DNA from 2 places in the Pseudomonas sp. NPDC088444 genome. Region 1 is predicted to be linked to the other one. Evidence: predicted binding sites of a transcription regulator. Region 1 holds the regulator's gene; the other holds the start of a gene.

What was found. Region 1 encodes FliA, which starts transcription of late flagellar genes. Its sites were predicted from a motif close to CTAAAGTTTNNNNNNNNNNNGCCGNTAA; they were not measured.
Region 2: ACI2KB_RS02730 (methyl-accepting chemotaxis protein) is a predicted target of FliA. The motif match lies at 1,809-1,836, and genes of this name have one in related genera.

The regions. Positions count from the first base shown of each region.
Region 1 covers NZ_JBJDNK010000003.1:90,036-93,451, reverse strand. The annotation lists gene ACI2KB_RS07415 (chemotaxis protein CheA) at 1-168, opposite strand, end outside; gene ACI2KB_RS07410 (protein phosphatase CheZ) at 300-1,088, opposite strand; gene ACI2KB_RS07405 (chemotaxis response regulator CheY) at 1,108-1,482, opposite strand; gene fliA (RNA polymerase sigma factor FliA) at 1,745-2,485, opposite strand; gene fleN (flagellar synthesis regulator FleN) at 2,482-3,315, opposite strand.
Region 2 covers NZ_JBJDNK010000001.1:537,182-540,597, forward strand. The annotation lists gene ACI2KB_RS02730 (methyl-accepting chemotaxis protein) at 122-1,759, opposite strand; gene ACI2KB_RS02735 (TraR/DksA family transcriptional regulator) at 1,956-2,360, opposite strand; gene ACI2KB_RS02740 (ABC transporter permease) at 2,730-3,416, opposite strand, start outside.

The DNA.
Region 1 (3,416 bases):
GCCGGCGCCCCCTTTTACAGTGTGAAAACCGCGAAAAATTGCATTGAGCAGATCCGCATCATCCGGCCGGCTTTCCAGCTCGACCAACTGCTCGGACAACTGCTCCAGAATCTCGCCGGCCTCTACCAGAAAATCCTGAAGGATTTCTTCATCGGCGCCGAAGCTCATTGGGGGTGCTCCTAAAATTAACCGTCAACCGATCCAGGGGCCGCACCTTGGGTCTGCGCGGGTGGCCTTCGTCGAAGCCTTCACGCGCCACACCTGCGGCCACTTTCACATAGAACCTGAGCGCTGGAACTTCAGAACCCGAGGCTGGATAGCAGATCGTCTACATCATCCTGACCGGATACGACGTCTTCACGTTTATCGGCATGAATCTGCGGACCTTCACCCTTGGAATGAAGTTTTTCCTGTTCTTTTTGCTGCCGGAACGCTTCCTGATCGTGCTGGATACCGGCAAAACGATCGACCTGGCTGGCCATCAACACCAGCTTGAGCAAATTGCTCTCCACCTCGGTGACCATCTTGGTCACACGCTTGATCACCTGTCCGGTGAGGTCCTGATAATCCTGAGCCAGCAGGATGTCGTTCAGGTGGCTGGCGACCTCGTGGGTCTCCTTCTCGCTACGGCTCAGAAAGCCCTCGACGCGGCGGGCCAGATCGCGAAACTCTTCGGCGCCAATCTCGCGACGCATGAAGCGTCCCCAGTCTGCGCTCAAGGCCTTGGCATCGGCGCTCAGGCCATTCATCAAGGGCGTGCTCTGTTCCACCAGGTCCATGGTTTTGTTGGCCGCACCTTCCGTGAGCCTGACAACATACGACAAGCGCTCGGTGGCATCCGTGATCTGGGACACCTCTTCGGCTTGCGGCATGTGCGGGTCAATCTGGAAATTGACGATGGCACTGTGCAACTCGCGCGTCAGCTTGCCGACTTCCTGATACAAGCCGCGATCACGGGTCTGGTTCAGCTCGTGGATGAGTTGCACGGCTTCGCCGAACTGGCCTTTTTCAAGGCTGGTCACCAGCTCCTGTGCATGTTTCTTCAGGGTCGACTCGAAGTCACCCATTGATGAATCTTTAGGATCCATAGCGCCCTCGCAGCGAACATCAGCTATTGACGCGCTCGAATATCTTCTCGATCTTTTCTTTGAGTACCTGAGCGGTGAACGGCTTCACGACATAGCCATTCACACCGGCCTGTGCGGCCTCGATGATCTGCTCGCGCTTGGCTTCTGCCGTGACCATCAACACTGGAAGGTGACGCAGGCGCTCGTCGGCTCGCACCTGACGCAGCAGGTCGATGCCGGACATGCCAGGCATGTTCCAGTCGGTCACCAGGAAATCGAAAGCACCGCTCTGCAACATTGGCAACGCGGTAGTGCCGTCATCTGCTTCGGCCGTGTTGGTGAACCCAAGGTCACGCAACAGGTTTTTTATGATCCGCCGCATCGTTGAGAAGTCATCAACGATGAGGATTTTCATGTTCTTGTCCAATTCGACCTCCAAGCAGTCTTTAACGCGCCCAGCTCCCGGACGCGCGTTCAATCAATACCGGTGCAGCAACTTGACCGGTGACACGAAAACGAGAGGGCTTTGGAATCGAAAGGTACGAGCGCAGCGGAAAAGCGTCCTGAAGACCTGATCCGACCGGCTCCTGCCTTGTCTCTTTTGCTTCCCACATCACATCTTGCACAGCCGGTCTTACAAGCAACCCGCAGCCTCTATCACGAGGCTGCGCAATCTATCAGCGCGCGCGCCATTCTCCCAGCCGTCCACGCAGACGCGCGGCGCACTGGCTGTGCAACTGGCTGACACGGGATTCGCTGACCCCCAGGACCTCACCGATTTCCTTGAGGTTCAGCTCTTCGTCGTAGTACAGCGCCAGCACCAGGCGTTCACGCTCGGGCAGGTTGGCAATGGCATCGGCCAGTGCGCTCTGGAAGCGCTCGTCTTCCAGGTCCCGCGACGGTTCCAGCGACTGGCTCGCGCCATCCTCGTGCAACCCTTCATGCTCGCCGTCCTGCAAGAGGTCGTCGAAACTGAACAGGCGGCTGCCCAAGGTATCGTTCAAAATCCCGTAATAATCATCGAGACTCAATTGAAGTTCGGCAGCAACCTCGTGATCTTTAGCGTCGCGGCCGGTTTTTGCTTCAATCGCACGAATGGCGTCGCTGACCATGCGCGTGTTGCGGTGAACCGAACGTGGCGCCCAGTCCCCCTTGCGCACTTCATCGAGCATCGCGCCACGGATACGAATACCCGCGTAGGTCTCGAAACTCGCACCCTTGGTGGAGTCGTACTTGGTCGACACTTCGAGCAACCCAATCATGCCCGCCTGAATCAAGTCCTCGACCTGAACACTGGCCGGCAGACGCGCCAGCAGATGGTAGGCGATGCGTTTGACCAGCGGGGCATAACGCTCAATCAGCTCGTACTGGGAATCCTTGGATGATTTGCTGTACATGCGATAGCCACTTGCAGTCATGACACAGGCCCTGCACTGGTCTGATGAACCAGGCGCTCAACGAAAAATTCAAGGTGGCCACGCGGGTTCGCCGGCAGTGGCCAGGTGTCGACCTTTTGCGCGATGGCCTTGAACGCCAGCGCACATTTGGAACGTGGAAACGCTTCGTAGACCGCACGCTGCTTCTGCACGGCCTTGCGCACGCACTCGTCGTACGGCACAGCACCCACGTATTGCAGGGCCACGTCGAGGAAACGGTCGGTGACCTTGGTCAGTTTGGCGAACAGGTTGCGCCCTTCCTGCGGGCTTTGGGCCATGTTGGCCAGCACACGGAAGCGGTTCATGCCGTAATCGCGGTTGAGCAGTTTGATCAGCGCGTAGGCGTCAGTGATCGAGGTCGGTTCATCGCACACCACCAGCAGCACTTCCTGTGCCGCGCGCACGAAACTCACCACCGACTCACCAATCCCGGCAGCGGTGTCGATCACCAGCACGTCCAGGTTGTCGCCGATTTCGCTGAAGGCCTGAATCAGACCGGCGTGTTGTGCCGGGCTCAGTTGAACCATGGTCTGGGTGCCGGAGGCCGCCGGTACGATGCGCACACCGCCCGGGCCTTGCAACAGGACATCGCGCAGCTCGCAACGGCCTTCAATAACGTCAGCCAGGGTGCGTTTGGGGGTCAGCCCCAACAAGACGTCGACGTTGGCCAGACCCAGATCGGCGTCCAGCAACATAACGCGGCGCCCCAGCTCGGCCAGAGCCAGCGAGAGGTTCACTGACACATTGGTCTTGCCTACGCCACCTTTGCCACCGGTCACCGCGATAACCTGAACGGGATGCATGCTGCCCATAGTTAATTCTTTACCTTGTCTTGCTTAGACCCAAGCCACATTTCGGGCTGCACGTTCACTGAGTGAACAATGCCTGGCAGACCAACGATGCAGGTATTTTC
Region 2 (3,416 bases), on a different contig from region 1:
CACATAAACTAAAAAGATGCGTTAAAACAATAATTAAATATTGTTTCTCCTCAATTATTCGTAACCCGACATAACGAAAGAGCAGGGGCGTACCCTGCTCCTGGTCACATTCCGAAACTATTCAAGCGGACCGCGGGCGCGTACTGTCGGGCTTGTAGCCCAGCCGCAAGCCACCCCAATGCCTGCCCTTGACCAGAATTGGCACGGATAAATCGTGCATCAACTCACCCGTGTCCCGCGTGTAGGTTTGCAACAGCACCGGTTGCTGATGGCTGCCACAACGAATGCCCGTACGGTCGTCAAACTTGCGCTTGGTACGGTTATGCACGGTATCGATTGCAACGTCGCCCGTCAGCGGCTGGCTGAAGGCCTGATTGTGCGTGGGTACATAGCCCTGCTGGGTACAGGCAATGGCGAATACCAGACCTTCGTGGCGTTTGAGCAACGGCTCTTGAATGGCCGGAAGCACCTGATCGGTGTACCGATCGAAGCGGGTCTGATACTTGGCCGGAGACGTGTTGGGGATCGTTTGATAGTGACGGTCGAACAGGTCGTCAAGGCTGACGCGCCGCTGATCGATGTCATGCTCGAATTGCCGCGCGATCTGAGCAGCCCCCTCGCGCGCCAGATCGTAGACGCGCTGGTGGTAGTCATCCAGCCCCACTTGCGCCAGACGCTCACTGATGGTTTCCGCCTGCCCTTCCATCTGCACCGCCGATTGCGCCAGGTGGCGGGTCTGGTCATCGCTGATGGCCAGGTCGCTGCGCATCTGCTCGACAGCGACGAACAGGCTGCTCAATTGCGTCTGGTTGGTCTCGGCCCCCGTGGCGATTTTACCCACTTGCCCTTCGACACCTGCCGCCAGTTGCGCAATGTTCGCCAGTTGCCGCCCGGTCATCTCGACCTGCTCGACACCGCCGTTCAGATCCCCGGAAAGCTGGCGAATCTGCTCGACTACTTGCGCGGTGCGCTGCTGGATGTCCGCGACCATTTCGCCCACTTCTCCGGTAGCGGTTGCCGTACGCCCTGCCAAACCACGCACTTCGTCGGCGACCACGGCAAATCCCCGGCCATGCTCGCCCGCTCGAGCCGCTTCGATGGCGGCGTTGAGCGCCAACAAATTGGTCTGGCTGGCAATCGACTGAATGACCGCCGTGACTCGCTGGATATCTTCACTGCGCTGGCTAAGGGCCTCGATCAGTTGTCGGCTGCTGTCGGCGCGCTCGCTGAGCTGATGCATCAGGGCGATAGACTCGTTCAACACCACCAGACCCGAGTCGCTGCTCTGTCGCACTTCGCTGGCGGCGCCAAGCGCTTGCTGACTGAGAGAGGATGTGGCCCGTTCGGTGGTAATCATCACGTCGGCACTGCTGACGATCTGCTCGGCGGCGTTCACCTGGGATTGCAAGCGGCTCGCCAACTGCTTGACCGAAAAAGCCACGGCAGCCGCCGACAATGCGTTATGGCTGGTGCTGCGCGACAGGTCACGGGTCAGCCGCTCAAGGGCGTCGTCCTGTTTCTCGACAGGGGTGGGGATCGAACGGGAAACCAGCACGCGAGGCAGCCACAGGCTCAACAGTGCCAGAGGCAGGCACCCGTAGACCGGAACCTCGCCCCACGCCATGGCCGCAAACAGCAGACATAGCGCAAGACTCTGCAACGCGGGTGTCCACCAGCCCGAAGAAGCACGCGACGACGCGGCGCTCACCGGTTCTGCGTACGAAGGGAGCGCCCCTGTGTGACTGCCATTGATCGCCATATCCTTGACCCACCCTGCTTATCATTATTTTGAAAGCATTAAACGTCAGATAGCGGCCATGCGCCATGAGCCCTTGGTGGTAGTCGGTCGGATTTCAGCGCATCCGTCAGTCTCGCAAGCGCATGGCAAATCACAGGCGACAAAAAGCCCGACTGTCTCGTTCAAGACAGCCGGGCTGGTGCATCGGGTGTACGAATCAGGCTTGACGCTGGTGGCGATCAATCTGTTCGTGACGTTCCTGGGCTTCGATGCAGTATTTGGTGGTCGGGCTGATCAGCAGGCGCTTCAGTCCGATAGGCTCACCGCTGTCGTCGCACCAGCCGAACGTGTCGTCCGCAATACGGGCCAGGGCCATTTCCAGTTGAGGCAAAAGGCGCTGATCGCGTTCGATCGCATTGACCAACCAGTGACGCTCTTCTTCCACAGAGGCGGCGTCGGCCGGATCAGCCGGGCTGTCCAGGCTTTCGATAGCGATACGGCTCTGCTCGATGCGCTCGTGGGTTTCCACCTTCATGGACTGCAGCAGGGCCTGAAAGAAGGCGTGCTGCTCGGCGTTCATGTAGTCATCGGCCGGCATCGCCAGCAACTTTTCCTTGGTCATTGATTTCTCTATAAAAAAACGTGCATTAAGGCGAATCAAGGGAGCGCCTTGGCCCGATTGTAAAAGCGAGATCGCCAGCGCCATCGTCTCCAGGCGCCACTTGGCACTCAATTTACGAGGGGCGGCAGTCTAAGGCCGGGTGTCGTACTCGGCAACATAATTGAACAAGATTCGCTCAACAAGCCCCCAAATCCCCGGTGGCGTTGAGCCAAACCGGAGTTTCAACCTGTGTCTTAGCGCCGACGCATTCCCCTGTAGCAGTCACCTAAATTTGTGGTGACGTCTGACCGTCCCTATTCCCATCGGTTCAACCGGACCAAAAAACGAAAAGGGCCTGAAATCAGGCCCTTTTCGCATACGACACAGAGGCTAGCGTTTGAGCTTGCGCTTGTTGCGGTACTGGTCGATCACCACCGCAACGACAATGATCAGGCCCTTGATGATGTCCTGCACGTAGGCGTCGACGCCAACGAAGGTAAAGCCGCTGGCCATCACACCGAGGATGAGCGCACCGATCACCGTGCCGGTAATACGGCCCACCCCACCGGCCAGACTGGTGCCGCCGATCACTGCCGCCGCGATGGCGTCCAGTTCATACGATACCCCCATCCCCGCCTGCCCCGTGGCAGCCCGGGCCGAAGCGACCACCCCCGCCAGACCGGCCAGGAGCCCGGCGATACTGTACACGATCACCAAATGACGCTTGACGTTGATCCCGGAGGTGCGTGCCGCCTGCATGTTGCCGCCGATGGCGTAGGTGTATTTGCCGTACTTGGTGTAACGCAAGGCGATGTGGAAGATCACCGCGACCACCAGAAAGATGACGACCGGCATCGCGCCCTGCCCGATGGCCGTGTACGAATCATTGAGCATACTCACCGGCTGGCCGCCCGTGTAGTAACGCGCCAGGCCACGGGCCGACACCATCATGCCCAGCGTCGCGATGAAGGGAGGAATCCCGGTGATGGCGATGATGCTGCCGTTGATCGCCCCTGCGAGCAACCCGACGCCCAACCCCGCGATGACCGGTATCCACACCGGCAAATCGGTCAGCGA